2 regions of the Ciceribacter sp. RN22 genome follow, and region 2 is predicted to be linked to the other one. Evidence: riboswitches for the same ligand, from Rfam matches in the RefSeq annotation. Region 2 holds a riboswitch; the other holds the start of a gene.

Region 1 (7,361 bases), on a different contig from region 2:
CATGACAATGCCGGTGAGCACCTGGATCAGCGCGATCAGATAGGGGGACGTGCCCTTGAGCCGCTTGGTCAAAAAGGCGGCCACCGCATAGCAGAAGGCAGCGGCGACCGCGAGCAGGATGCCCAGCAGATAATTGCCCTGGGCGTTCCCTTCCACCGGTGGGCCGGATAGCGTCATGGCCAGCATGCCGGCAAAGGCGAGCCCGAGCCAGACGAGCTTGCTGGCGGAGACCTTTTCGTCGAGGAAGAGAACGCCGAGACCGACGAGCATGAAGGGCTGGACATTGTAGACGATCGTTGCCGCCGAGATGGAAGCGAGCGGATAGGCCGAGAAGAGGGCGAGCCAGTTCAGGACGAGTGCGACACCACCGAGCATGGCCAAGAGCAGGCGGCGCCAGTCGAGCAGAGTGAGCATGCCCGCACGGCGCGCGAGCAGCGCGAGAACCGGAGCGCCGATCAGGCAGCGCAGGAAGACAACATTGACGGGCGACTGCCCCGACTTCAGGACGAACCAGCCGATGGTGCCGGACAGCACCATGGCAATGGTCATATCGAGGATTCCGCTCTTGATGATAGGGGACATGGCAACCTCCTTGGATGGTTGCAGTCTAGTGAAGACGAATGCGGATTTGCTTTCTCGAAATGAGGTATACAATACTGGAGGCAGAATAAAGTTAGGAGAAACGCCGGTGAATACGCATTTCCTTCAGTTTCTGGATGGCGCCGACCGGAAGATTGTCGAAGCGCTTGCCGAAGACGCTCGCCTTTCGCTCAAGGAACTTGCCGCCCGCGCCGGGCTCTCCTCCCCGACCTGCTCGGAGCGGCTGCGACGGCTCGAAGAGCGCGGTGTGCTCATTGGCTACAGCGCGGATGTGGAGCTGGAAGCGCTCGGCTATCCCTTGCAGGCGATTGTCCGCGTGCGGCCGTTGCCCGGCATGCTGCATATCGTCGAGCGGATCATTCAGGAGACGCCGGAGATTACGGAGGCCGACAAGGTGACGGGTGACGACTGCTTCATTTGCCGCATGGCCGTGCGCAGCATGACCGATCTGGACCGCATCCTCGAACGCGTGGTGGAGCGGGCGCAGACGAACACGTCGATGATCAAGTCGACGACCGTCAAGCGGCGTCTGCCGCCGGTTATTTAGACGCCGGTCGAGCCGAAACCGCCGGCACCGCGCACGGTCGTAGAAGTCTCCGTGACCTCCGTGATGCGCGCCTGCGTGACCGGCGCTATCACCATCTGGGCGATCCGCATGCCCCGACCGATCTCGAATGGTTCGCCGCCGAGATTGACGAGAAGCACCTTGACCTCGCCGCGATAGTCGCTGTCGATGGTGCCTGGCGTGTTGAGGCAGGTGACGCCGTGCTTGAAGGCGAGCCCGGAACGCGGACGTATCTGCGCCTCGAAGCCTTCGGGGATCTCCATGACGAAGCCGGTCGGAACCAGAGCCCGCTGGCCGGGCACAAGCGTCATCGGAGCGCCCTCGGCAACGGCCGCGCGCAGGTCCATGCCGGCGGCCCCCGCCGTCTCATAGGAGGGCAGGGGGATGTCCTCTCCATGGGGAAGACGGAGAAGCTTGACGGTCGGGCGAATGTCGTTGTGGATGTTCATGCTTCCATTACTTTGCGCGCGATCTCCCGAGGTCAATTGCAATGCCGGCCTTTAATCGCTAGATACGCGGCAATTCACAGGATTCACACTCATGGCTGAAACGCTTGCAGAGGCGGTATCCCGCCGCCGCACCTTCGCGATTATCGCGCACCCGGACGCCGGTAAGACGACGCTCACCGAAAAGCTGCTGCTGTTCGGCGGGGCGATCCAGCTCGCCGGCGAGGTGAAGGCGAAGAAAGATCGCATCCAGACACGTTCGGACTGGATGAAGATCGAGCGCGAACGCGGCATTTCGGTCGTGACATCCGTCATGACGTTCGAATACGACGGCAAGGTCTTCAATATCCTCGATACACCCGGTCACGAAGACTTCGCCGACGACACCTATCGCACGCTGACCGCGGTCGATGCTGCCGTCATGGTCATCGACGCCGCCAAGGGTATCGAGCCGCGGACGCTGAAGCTCTTCGAAGTCTGCCGCATGCGCGACATTCCGATCATCACGTTCGTGAACAAGATGGACCGCGAAAGCCGTGATCCCTTCGAGATTTTGGACGAAGTGGAGGAGAAGCTGGCCCTCGACACCGCACCGGTCACCTGGCCGGTCGGCCGCTCGAAGACCTTCTGCGGTTCCTACAATCTGGCAGACAACACGTTCCGCGGTTCCGACACCCAGGTCGAGCCGTTGAAGGTCAATGGCCCGCAGAGCGTCGCCGAACACCTGCCGGAGAATGAACGGCAAGCCTTCATCGAGGAACTGGAGCTTGCCCGCGAGGCCTGCCGTCCGTTCGACCGCAAGGCGTTTCTCGAAGGCCACATGACGCCGGTCTTCTTCGGTTCGGCGCTACGCAACTTTGGTGTTCGTGACCTCATCAACGCGCTCGGCGCATTCGCGCCACCGCCGCGCGACCAGGTGGCAGACATCCGCACGGTGCACGCTGCCGAAGACCGGATGACGGCCTTCGTCTTCAAGATTCAGGCCAACATGGATCCGAACCATCGCGACCGCATTGCCTTTGCCCGCATCTGCTCGGGCAAGCTGGAGCGCGGCATGAAGGCGCGGCTGTCGCGCACCGGAAAGCAGATGGGGCTGACGGCTCCTCAGTTCTTCTTCGCCTCCCAGCGCCAGCTTGCCGACACCGCCTATGCGGGCGACGTGGTCGGTATTCCGAACCATGGCACACTCCGGATCGGCGACACGCTGACCGAAGGGGAGCCGTTGGTCTTCCAGGGCGTGCCGAACTTCTCGCCGGAAATCCTGCGCCGCGTACGGCTCGAGGACGCGATGAAGGCGAAGAAACTGAAGGAAGCGCTGCAGCAGATGGCGGAGGAGGGCGTGGTGCAGCTCTTCCAGCCGGAGGACGGGTCGCCGGCGATCGTCGGCGTGGTCGGCGCTCTGCAGCTCGACGTCCTGAAGGAGCGGCTTTCTGCGGAATACGGCCTGCCGGTTTCCTTCGACATGCCGCGCTTCTCCGTCTGTCGCTGGATCTCCGCTGATCAGCCGGCCGAACTCGAAAAGTTCATGACCCAGCAGCGGGGCAATATGTGCCGCGACCTCGACGGCGATCCGGTGTTCATGGCGCAGGACGCTTTTTCGCTTCGCTACGAGGCGGAGCGGTACCCTGCCATCAAGATGGTCGCCATCAAGGAATATCACGTCGCCAAGGCGGCGTGAGTTCCTATCGGTCGGCGAGCGCCAGACGTAACCCGAGGACCGCGAAAGCACCGGAAAACGACCGGCGTAGCCACAGCTGCAGCCGAGGCCGGCTGATGACGTGGCGCCGCGTGGCCGCGGCGAAGACGCCATAGCCGATGAAGACCACGAAGGTCAGCACCATGAAGACGCCGGCCAGCACCAGCATGTGCAGGGATGCGTTCGGCGTGTTCGCCGGCACGAATTGCGGCAGGAAGGCGAGAAAGAAAAGCGACAGCTTCGGATTGAGGATGTTGAGGAGCAGGCCGTCGAGGATGATCTTGCTTGCTCCCGATGATGCGCGGGCCGAGGTGACCTGAAGCACACCCTCGTCCCGCCATATGCCCCATGCCATGAAGAGCAGATAGGCGACCCCGAGATACTTGACGCCTGAAAGGCGAGCGCGCTTGCATGAAGGAGGGCGGCAAGACCGGTAATGCTCGCCGCGACATGGGGAATGATGCCGAGCGTGCAGCCGAAGGCCGCGATCACGCTCGCCCGCCAGCCGGCGCCGAGGCCATGGGCAATCGTGTAGATGACGCCGGTGCCGGGCAGAAGGATGATGATCAGCGACGTCATGAGGTATTCAGGGGTCATTGCAGCTCTCCTTGCATGGGAGGGCAAAGCAAACACCGGAACACGGCCGCCGGTCTTGAACAGAATTGCAGCAGGCTTTCAGTGGACGGCCGCGGCATAGGCGCCGGGTGTCACCCCGTATCGCTGCACGAAGGCGCGGGTCATATGACTCTGATCGGCGAAGCCGCTTGTCGCTGCCGCCTCCGCAAGCGGAGAGCCAGCGTCGATGAGGCGTCGTACCATGTCGATCCGCCGCTGGATCTGGTAGGCGTGCGGCGTGAACCCGGTCTGCCTCACGAATGCTCGCAGCAGCTGAAATTTGCTGACGCCGGCTTCCTGCGCCAGTCTTCCGAGAGTTACCGGGCGCGCTGGATCGTCATCCAGCAGTCTTGCAGCGCGTCGGATGCCGGCACTCTTCGTCGCGGCCGCCGTCGCGCGCGGCCGCAACACGGAGGCGACGAGTGCCAGAAGTCCTGTTTCGCCCTCGAGAAACGCCCCGTCGTCTGCCGTCGTCGTGGCAAACAACTGTCGAAAGCGCCCCGCGAGGCGGGCGTCACGGATGACCGGATGTTCGAACTCGAACGTCCCACTGCCGCCGTCGGTGATGTCCAGTGTCGCGGCCGCTATTGTCTCCGGCAGGAGGTAGAGCATCTGCCAGAAACGACCGTGGTCTCCGATCGGTGCGCCGTCGTGCACTTCGCCGGGATTGACGGTGATGATGTCGCCCGGGCCCGCCTCCACCACGCCGCGCCCGCTCAGGGACTTCTGCGCACCCCGGCGGATGATCCCGACACCGAAGGCGTCGTGGGTGTGGCGCGGGAAGCTGTGTTGCGTGTCGGCAGTGACCGCGGTCACGCCGAAAAGCGCAGTGTTCGCAATTTTGAATCGGCCCTTACTCATGCACGCGACGGCTCCGAAATGCTGGCTGGGTGGGCTCTGCCAGCGTCATGCAGAGTGCCAGTTTCGTCTTCCAGCGGCAACCGTCCTGCGACAGTCTGGGTGACAGCCGCGGCGATCTGTGCGACAGAAAGGCGAGACAGGGGCGTCCGCCGGCAGGCGGGCTGAGAAGGACCCTTTGAACCTGAACCAGATCATGCTGGCGGAGGGAGTCGTTTCGGGGCGAGGCCTGCAGTGCCGAAGTCTTGTGACCTCTCCGCCACGGAGAGGCTGAAGATGACCGACATTCACAATATGGCAGGGCGGAGCTCGTCGGCAGCAGCGATTGCCAATGTCCTGTCGATCGCCGGTTCCGATCCGTCCGGCGGTGCCGGCATTCAGGCCGATCTCAAGACCTTCTCCGCGCGCGGTGTCTACGGCATGGCGGTCGTGACCGCCCTGACGGCGCAGAACACCCAAGGCGTGAGCGGCATACACGTCGTGCCGCCGGATTTCGTGGCGGAGCAGATCCGAACGGTCTTCGCCGATATCCGCGTGGATGCCGTCAAGATCGGCATGATCGCCGACGTGGCGATTGCGGGAGCCGTGGCCGATGTCCTTGCTCGTCTTCACGAGGTGCCGGTGGTTCTCGATCCGGTGATGATCGCCAAGGGCGGCGCGTCGCTGCTCACGGATGACGCGGTAGCGGCTCTCACCGGCCGGCTTCTGCCCATCGCGACAGTCATCACCCCCAATCTGCCGGAGGCGGCGGCCCTTCTCGGAGAGCCCGAGGCATGCAATCGGGACGAAATGGCCGGTCAGGCGCTCCGCCTCATGCGGTTTGGCGCGAAAGCGGTGCTGGTCAAGGGGGGACACCTTCCGGGAGCCGACAGTCCCGATGTGCTCGCGTCTGCCGCGGGTCTTACCTGGTTCGAGGCGCCACGCGTTGCGACCCGCAACACGCACGGTACCGGCTGCACGCTGTCGAGCGCGATCGCCGCCGAGCTTGCCAAGGGAGCGTTGCCGGAAGAGGCCGTCGCTGTCGCAAAGGCCTACGTCGCCGGAGCGATCAATGCCGCGGACGCCCTGAACGTCGGCTCCGGGCACGGGCCGGTGCACCACTTTCATGCGCTCTGGAGAGACGAAGGCGCACCGTAACCAGTTAGCCCGTCAGGGCATCCGAGAGTCGAGCGTGATTTCCTCGCCGTCGACGGCGAATGTGCCGTAGCCGCGATGATGAATGGTCCGCGGCGCCGTTTGGGCGGGGTCATACCACGCCTTCACCACCTCCAGGACGAACAGATTGTAGCGTGCGACGAATCCCTGATCGCCTACGCGGCATTCGAGGTTGGCGAAGCACTCGCCGATGAGCGGCGCACGCACTTCCTCGGCGGGCAGGGGCGTCAGACCGATCGTCGCAAACTTGTCGGTGTCCCGGCCGGAGCAGTTGCCGACTGCCACAACCTTTTCGACGAGTTCGACGGTCGGGATGGCGATCACGCATTCGCCGGTTTGCTGGAGCGCATGAAAGCTGTGATCGGCAGCACTGACGATGCAGGCGATCATCGGCGGAGTGAATTCCATCATCATGTGCCACGACATGGTCATGACGTTGGGCCGGCCGCCTTCCGAGGTCGTCAAGAGGACGACCGGGCCGGGTTCGATGAGCTGGTAGACCTTGGAAAGCGGAAATTCCTTCATGACCGCGGTCCTTCCTTCGATGACTGTTGTCCCTTTCTCTGAGCGTCGAGCCAGGCGCGATAGGATTGCGCGTCGCCATAGTCGAAGAAGCGGTTGAAGTGTTCGTGCGGATCGACGGCCCGGCGGGCGTGCTTGACAGGGCACCAGAAGGCCTCGGTACGGCCAGCGATCTCGCGGGCGTAGGCGATTACCCCATTTGCATAGCCGCAATAGATGCAGTTGAGTTTCTCGATGCCGTTGAGATAGGCGAGGTGGTGCCGGTCGATGATGACATGGTCGCTCCTCCTGACCCGCGGAATGCCGTAGGCGCGGAAGCAGATGTGCTGGTAGATCGTCACCGAGAGATCAAGAAAGACGAGCGGCACGATGAGTGCGTAGATCATCGGCGCCGTCAGGACATAGGCGACATGGGCGCGGGTGATGTAGGGCCAGAGGTTGATGCGATAGCGGGACTGGAACTCGCGGACATCCCGTTCGAAGCGTACCTTGCCGCGCTGCAGGCGGTAGCGGAAATGCTCGCGCTGGGCCTTGAGCTGGCGTTCGATCTCCGCCTCGAACTCGAGCCGTGTTGCCCTCAGGCGCTCTTCGATCTCTTCAAGGACATTCCTCTCCACGCGCCTGTTCCTTTCCCTGTCCGGGCTCCGCGGACTTCAGAGGATAGCGGTTGCATTTCGGGCGGAAGGAACGGCACGCCGGTTTCCGCACGCGCTTCTGACGAGCAGCCGAGAGGAGACTAGGCCTTGCCGGAGGGGCTGTCGATGGCGAACGATAAGAACGCCGGACCCGGCTGCTCCGGCGTTCTCGTTCCGATCGTTTGGTTGCCTTCAGTGATCGGCTTTGATGAAAGTGCCGTTCTGCAGGTCGCGCATCGCCTGCATCAGTTCCTCGCGGGTGTTCATGA
Region 2 (7,361 bases):
GTCCTGTGCCCCGAGTTGGAGCCGGACATCCTCCAGGACAACGGCATCAGATTCGTCCGGCATTCTCGACGTTATCCTTCCGGGGCGGTTCGCCGGTGGTGCCGGCGAGGGTTAAGAGCAGGCAAATCAGGCCGAGAATCAGAGCGAGCCCGTCGGCATCGTTAGTCCGGTAGTGCCCCATGCGACTGTAGATCAGCCACGGCAAGGTCGTTACTTTTTCCGAGCCGAACAAGGCCACGGCTCCGAGGTCGCCGAGCGAAAGCGCCATGGCGAAGGAGAGACCTGTCAGTAATGGCTTCTTGAGCGGTGGCCAGTCGACGAGCCACAACTTCGAGAAACCGCCGATGCCCAGGCTAAGGACCAGACGCTCCGTTGCCGCGCGATGGTTTGCCAGAGCCGGCTTCACGACCCGCATGACGAAGGGCAAGGCCATCAACGCATTGATCCCAACAACGACCGCCGGTGCAAAGCTCGCGATGTCGCCCATCGATCTTAGCGCCATGAACCAACCCGTCGCGAGTACAATGGTCGGGACGAGCAGTACGAGGGATGACACACCGGCCAGCAGCACCGAGACGCCGTTCATCACCGGAGCAGGGCGCCGCAGAAGACCGATCACCGTCTGTGCATGGATTGTCGCCAGCGCGAGCGCGAGTGCCGTCAGCGCCGAGCCGAGCGCGATTGCCATGCTTGTCACCGCTGCCCGCAGAAACGCCTCCTCGCTGAGAAGCCTGAGGAGGTCGGCCTTCAGGCCGGAGAGAACGACAGAGCCGAGCGGGAGACCGAGGAACAACATAGCGGCGGTAAGCACCGCCCCGTCTGAAAGACGCACAGTAAGGCTCGCGCTGTCGAACCGTCGCGACGGACGGCCAAGTGTCTGCCCGTGTCCCTCCGGCGCCGGAAAAAGGGCCATCGCCACCAGAACCAGGGCCGTAACGGCGATCTGCAGGAAGGCCAACGAAACCGCCCGCTCCGGATCGAAATCGAACCGCAGGGCCTGGTAGATCGCCACTTCGAGGGTCGTGGCGGCGGGACCTCCCCCGAGAATGAGGACAAGCGTGAAGCTGGTGGCGCAAAGCATGAAAACGAGGCCGGCGATGCCGGGGATGAGCGGGCGGAGCGCAGGCCATTCGATGAAACGGAAGACCGCTCGTGGCTTCATGCCAAGCGTCGCACTCATCAACCAATATTCGGACGGCAAGCGCTCCAGTCCGGCAAGCATCAGGCGCGCGGCGAGCGGCAGATTGAAGAAGACATGCGCGAGCAAGATGCCGCCGAGACCGTAAATGCTGACCGGCTCCGCCTTGCCAAGGAAGAGCAGTCCGTCGTTGACCAGTCCCTGTCGACCCCAGATGCCGATCAGTCCGAGCGCGCCGATCAGCACCGGGAGTCCCATCGGCACAGCCATAAGCCGGACAAGCCACAGCCGTCCGGGAAAGCGCGTCTGGCGGGCGAGCGATCTTGCAACCGGAATGGCCAGCATTACCGAGAGTACCGTCGAGAGCGCTGCCTGCAACAAGGTGAAGCGCAGCACGGACAGGAGTAGCCGATCTGAGAAAAGAACCGCCAAGCCGCCGCTCCCGCCGTAGCGGAGCAGCGACAGGATCGCGACGCCGACAAACGCCCCTATGGCTGCAAGGCTGAATGCCCCGCCAAGAAAACCCGTCAAGCGTTGTCGTCGTACCAACATCTCGCTACTCGAGCGTCATTGCCGTGAGCCATTCGTCGATCCAGGCCTTCCGGTTGGCCGCGACCTCCTCCGGCGACATCAGGAATGTCCTGGAGGGATTGACGAGCTTTCCGAATGCCTCCGGCAGCGGTTCCGAGGTTGGCGCGGCGGGCATCATCCAGTTGTTGGTCGGGATGGTGTCCTGAAAACCGGGTGTCAGCACGAACTTCAGGAAGTCTCTCGCGAGGTCCTTTTGGGGCGCATTCTTGAGCATGCCGGCGACTTCAATCTGGATATAGTGGCCTTCGGAGAAGGCGGCAGCCTGGTAGCGGTCGGTTTCCTCGGCGATCATGTGGTAGGCGGGTGATGTCGTGTAGGACAGCACCATCGGCACCTCGCCCTTGGTGAAAAGTCCATAGGCCTCCGACCAGCCGGGTGTCACGGTCAAGACGCGCCGCTTCAATTTCTGCCAGGCGGCCGGCGCGTCATCACCGTAGACAGACTTCACCCAGAGCAGAAAACCGAGCCCCGGCGTCGACGTGCGGGGATCCTCGATCACGATCTTCTGCGAAGGATCCCCTTCCACGAGTTCCTTCATGCTCTTCGGCGGGGTCTTCAGCGCCTGCGTGTCGTACACGACGGCAAAATGACCATAATCGTACGGGATGAAGGTATCGTCGGAGAAGCCGCCGGGAACCTCGACTGCTGACGTGTCGACGCCGTGGACGTCGAAAAACCCGGTCTGCTTCGCCTCGGCAACGAGATTGGTATCGAGCCCCAGGATGATGTCGGCCTTGCTCGTATCTCCTTCGAGCTTCAGGCGCGTGAGCAGAGCCACACCATCGGCGACCCCAACAAAGTCCACCTTGCACTCGCAGGTCTTTTCAAAAGCCTCCTTGACCTTTGGCCCCGGCCCCCACTCGGAGATGAAGCTCTCGTAGGTGTAGATCGTCAACGTCTTGTCCGCAGCCGACACGGGAACAGTCGACAGCATGACGATTGCGGCCGCCGCAGCCAAAGCTCGGCCGGGAAAAACAGATATCGTGGCTCGCATAAGCGCCCCTCCTTTGAATTGGTCTTCCGGGAAAAGGGCGTCTGTTACGCGTCTAATCCCTCCGCCGGTCCTAGCCGGATCAGGTTCCGCGGGTTGGTGTTCACCTCTCAGCCTCCGGTTCCTGACGACCCCTTGGCACCCCGTTAGAGCAAGGCAGAAATAGCGCGACGTTTTGCGCCACGCAAGCATGGGACGGCTTGCGACCAGAACGCCTGGCTTCAACGGGACGGTGACGCTTGCCCTTTCTGCCTTTTTCATGCCACAGCAATCGGCTTATCAACCGATCGGCAAGTTGCTTGGCCCTATTATCCGGCCACCTGGTGCGCGGAAGAGCCTGACCCATGACCAATGCAGAGCCACTAGAGCAGTCTGGAACCGCGGCGGCGAGTTACGAGATCGGCTTCAAACGACAGATTACAATTGCCGTAGCGTCGTTCTGGGAATCGCCGGTTCGCAATCGTATCGTTCTCGTCGCGGCAGCCTTGCTGGCAATCATTCTGCTGACCGCTTACGGCCAGATCCTTCTGAACAGATGGAACGCGCCTTTCTACAATTCGCTGGAACGCCGAGATTTGCCGGAATTCATCGTCCAGCTGAAGAATTTTGCATTCATCGCCGGGTTCCTTCTTCTGCTCAACGTCGTGCAGACATGGCTCAATCAGATGGCTGCGCTCTACATGCGAGAAGGTCTGTCACGCGACGTTGTCGACCAGTGGCTGACAGACCGGCGAGCGTATCGGCTTTCGCTTTCCAGTCCTCTCGGCGTCAATCCCGATCAGCGGCTGCACGAGGATGCACGCAAGCTTTCCGAGATGACCACTTCGCTCACGATTGGCCTCGTCCAGGCGACGATCTTGCTGATCAGTTTCATCGGCGTGCTCTGGCAACTATCGAGTGGCTTCGTCTTTCATTTCGGCGATACAAGCTTCTCGATCCCCGGCTACATGGTCTGGGGAGCGATCTTCTATGCCAGCATTGCGTCTCTGGCCAGCAACCTTGTCGGTTTTCGGCTGACGCGCATCAATGCCGAACGGTACGCCCGTGAAGCCGACCTGCGCTTCTCGCTGATGCGCACCAACGAGAATCTCGAAGCGATAGCACTTGCGCGCGGCGACGAAACCCAGCGCCAGCGCATCCACACCAAGATCGACGATGTCATAGGCCTGATCCGCCAACTCGCGATAGCTCTCACCAACCTCACCTGGGTTACCGCGGGCTTCGGCTGGCTCGCTCTGGTCGTCCCGACGTTGATCGCGTCTCCGGCCTATTTTGCCGGAACCATGAGCTTCGGAGAATTGATGATGTCGGCAGCCGCCTTCAATCAGGTCCACTCGGCCCTGCGTTGGTACGTCAACAATTTCGACTCCATTGCGGACTGGAAAGCGACGCTCCTGCGCGTCATGAGCTTCAGGGCTGCGCTCGTTGACATGGATGACTACCATCCCAAAGGCAGCGAGGTCCTGCTCGAGCGTGGCGCGACGGAACAGCTCGCGTTCAAGAACGTGACGATCTGCGCGAAACCGAATGGCAACAGCTGCGATCACGCCTTTCGTTTGCGCGAACCGGATCCAGTCATCGGAGCCGGCGAAAGGGTGATGATCAACGGCGACCAGGGCATTAACCGGAAGCTGCTCTTCGATGCGCTTGCCGGACTTTGGCCGTGGGGTAGCGGGGCGATCGAGCTGCCTGCGCAGGAGATCCTCTTCGTCCCACAGCTGGACTATCTTCCGGAAGGATCACTGCGCGATGCCTTGCTCTTCCCGGTGTCGGCGCCCTCCTTCTCCGACGAGGAGATCGCAGCAGCACTAACCCGGGTCGGGCTTGGCGATCTCACGCAATCCCTTGACGAACATGCCCGATGGGATCGCAGGCTCGAAAAGGACGAGCAGATATCGCTCGCATTCGCCAGTCTACTGCTGCGATGCCCGCAATGGATCGTCTTCAACGATGTTCTCGAAGGTTTGGAACCGGAAACGGTCGAACGACTATCGTCGGTGATGCACGAGTTCCAGAACGCCACCCTCATCTATATCGGGCGATCCGGCGCCTTCTACGACGCAATGTCTCCGAGACTGCTGCACCTGGAGGCGCTCCCGCAAACTGGCCGGTGACCTTCAGCCTTCGAGTTCTTCGCGCAGCATCTCCAGTTCGAGCCACTCTTCTTCCATTCGCGCGAGGTCGGCTCGCAGCTTCTCCAGCTCCTTCGCCAGCATGTTGAACGCTGCCGGGTCCCGCGAGAACAAGCCTGGATCTGCCATTTTCGCTTCCCGGGCGGCGATTTCTCCCTCGGCTTTCGCAATCTCCTTCGGCAGGTTCTCCAGCGCGAACTTCTGCTTGTAAGAGAGCTTGGCCTTGCCCTTCGATGCTGGCCCCTCCGGCGACTTTTCACCGCCTTCCTGAACTTTCCCTTTGTCTGTCCTTGCAGCGCGGCGACGTTCGTCCTCGGCGCCTTTTCTTTGCGACAGCATATCGGAATAGCCGCCGGCATACTCGATCCAGCGACCGTCCGGCAGCTCTGGGTCGGCCGGCGCAATCGTCGAGGTAACCGTGCGGTCCAGGAAGTCACGGTCGTGGCTGACGAGGATAACCGTACCGGGATAACCGGCGACGATCTCTTGCAACAGATCAAGCGTTTCGATGTCGAGATCGTTCGTTGGCTCGTCGAGGATCAGCAGGTTTGACGGCTTTGCCATGATGCGCGCCAGCATCAACCGTGCCCGCTCGCCGCCAGACAGATTGCGGATCGGGGTGCGCGCCTGCTCGGGCTGAAACAGAAAATCCTTCATGTAACCGGTGACGTGCCGCTGCTCGCCGTTGACGAGAAGATTCTCGCCCCGACCGTCGGTCAGATAGTGGGCCAGCGTGTCGTCGGGATCGAGATCCTCGCGTTTCTGGTCGAGCACAGCGATCTCGAGGTTGGTTCCGAGCTTGACGGTTCCACCATCCGGTTCCAGCTGCCCCGTCAGCATCTTGAGCAGTGTCGTCTTGCCTGCGCCGTTCGGCCCGACGAGGCCGATGCAATCGCCACGGTGAACGCGGATCGAAAACGGGGCGACGATCGTGCGTCCACCATACGCTTTCGTGATCCGTTCCGCCTCGATGACCAGCTTCCCGGATTCGCGCGCATCGGCGAGGCTTGCCTGCACGGTCCCCTGCGGTCCTCTGTGGCCGCGATAGTCGGCGCGCATCGCCTGCAACTGCCCGAGACGACGCATATTGCGCTTACGTCGCGCCGTAACGCCGTAACGGAGCCAGTGCTCTTCCCTCTCGATCGCCTTGCCGAGCTTGTGCTGTTCGATCTCTTCCTCCTCGAGGACCTTGTCACGCCACTCCTCGAAATGACCGAAGCCCCGGTTGAGACGACGCGCAATGCCGCGGTCGAGCCAGACCGTCGCGGTCGAAACCTTCTCAAGAAAGCGGCGGTCGTGAGAGATCAGAACGAGCGCGCTGCGGCTCTTCTGAAGCTCACCTTCGAGCCACTCGATGGTCGGCAGGTCGAGATGGTTTGTCGGCTCGTCGAGCAGCAGAATATCCGGTTCAGGTGCAAGAACACGTGCCAGCGCTGCCCTGCGCGCTTCGCCGCCCGAAAGGCTCCTGGGATCCTCCTGCCCGGTCAGACCGAGGTGCTCCAGAAGATATGCGACGCGGTAGGGGTCATCTCCCGGCCCCAGTCCGGCTTCCGCATAGGACTGGACGGTCTCGTATCCGTCGAAATCGGGCGCCTGTTCGAGATAACGGACAGTCGCGCCCGGATGTCGGAACAACTCACCGGACTGCGGCTCAACAAGTCCGGCGGCGATCTTCATCAAAGTCGATTTACCCGATCCATTGCGTCCGACGAGGCAGATGCGATCGCCCGGCTCTACCTGAAGGTTCGCGCCGGAAAGCAACGGCGTACCGCCGAAGGACAGGAAGATGTTGTCGAGTTTGAGGATAGGAGGCGCCAATGGTTTATGCTCCAGTCAGGTCAAAGGGGCGGGCAAGAAGCATTGCTTCCCCGCTGTCGAGCGACAAGATAATCGCGCCCTCGGCGACGTTCGAGATGGTACGCGTCGACCCGAGCGGCAGGGAGAAGTCTTCAAGCGGATAGCGCGCGTTGTGGATCGACAGGCCTGAAAGGGGTGACAGTCCGACGACCGAAAACAGCGAACCTCGCGGCAGATCCACTGTCGCCCTTCCGGGAAGCAGTGGATAGGCCTCTTCCTCGCCTGAGGTCAGGAGCGTTTCGTATCCTTCCTTGGTGAGTTGCAGTCCCTGCAGGAGATGCATGAGTGCATGATCCGAGCGCTCCCCCCCGAGCGCACCGGCGAGGATCAGCCGGTCGGCGCCGCGTCGGATCGCTTCGCCTATCGCGATCGCACCGTCAGTTTCCGCCTTCTGAGCCGGATATGGGAGCCGGTCGACATTCGGCCAGGCTTCTCCCAGAGCTTCCGGCGAAGAATCGAAGTCACCAACCCATAGCTCCGGCACGATACCGAGCATGGACGCGTGACGCATTCCGCCGTCGGCGGCGATGAAACGCCCACCCGAGACGGCCGACTTCAACCGCTCGGTCAGGACCAGGTGCCCCCCGAGGAGGATGGTAAAGGTAGTCTTCGTCATGCGCCCGCCATAGCGCATCTCGTCAGGAAAAGGAAA

Evidence for each region. A riboswitch is a leader RNA that binds a small molecule or an ion and turns the genes downstream of it on or off. The one in region 2 is predicted to bind thiamine pyrophosphate.
Region 1: linked by a shared signal. The riboswitch ahead of thiD (bifunctional hydroxymethylpyrimidine kinase/phosphomethylpyrimidine kinase) and the one ahead of thiB (thiamine ABC transporter substrate binding subunit) in region 2 are both predicted to bind thiamine pyrophosphate.

The regions. Positions count from the first base shown of each region.
Region 1 covers NZ_JAMXLD010000001.1:304,420-311,780, reverse strand. The annotation lists gene NHF53_RS01535 (DMT family transporter) at 1-582, opposite strand, end outside; gene NHF53_RS01530 (Lrp/AsnC family transcriptional regulator) at 689-1,147, shown strand; gene dut (dUTP diphosphatase) at 1,144-1,614, opposite strand; gene NHF53_RS01520 (peptide chain release factor 3) at 1,706-3,289, shown strand; partial or broken gene NHF53_RS01515 (LysE family translocator) at 3,294-3,904, opposite strand; gene NHF53_RS01510 (AraC family transcriptional regulator) at 3,983-4,783, opposite strand; TPP riboswitch at 4,912-5,008, shown strand; gene thiD (bifunctional hydroxymethylpyrimidine kinase/phosphomethylpyrimidine kinase) at 5,057-5,917, shown strand; gene NHF53_RS01500 (flavin reductase family protein) at 5,930-6,460, opposite strand; gene NHF53_RS01495 (hypothetical protein) at 6,457-7,074, opposite strand; gene NHF53_RS01490 (pirin family protein) at 7,285-7,361, opposite strand, start outside.
Region 2 covers NZ_JAMXLD010000002.1:1,158,075-1,165,435, reverse strand. The annotation lists gene NHF53_RS20475 (ATP-binding cassette domain-containing protein) at 1-63, opposite strand, end outside; gene thiP (thiamine/thiamine pyrophosphate ABC transporter permease ThiP) at 47-1,690, opposite strand; gene thiB (thiamine ABC transporter substrate binding subunit) at 1,695-2,663, opposite strand; TPP riboswitch at 2,763-2,876, opposite strand; gene NHF53_RS20460 (ABC transporter ATP-binding protein/permease) at 3,065-4,834, shown strand; gene NHF53_RS20455 (ABC-F family ATP-binding cassette domain-containing protein) at 4,838-6,670, opposite strand; gene NHF53_RS20450 (thiamine diphosphokinase) at 6,675-7,325, opposite strand.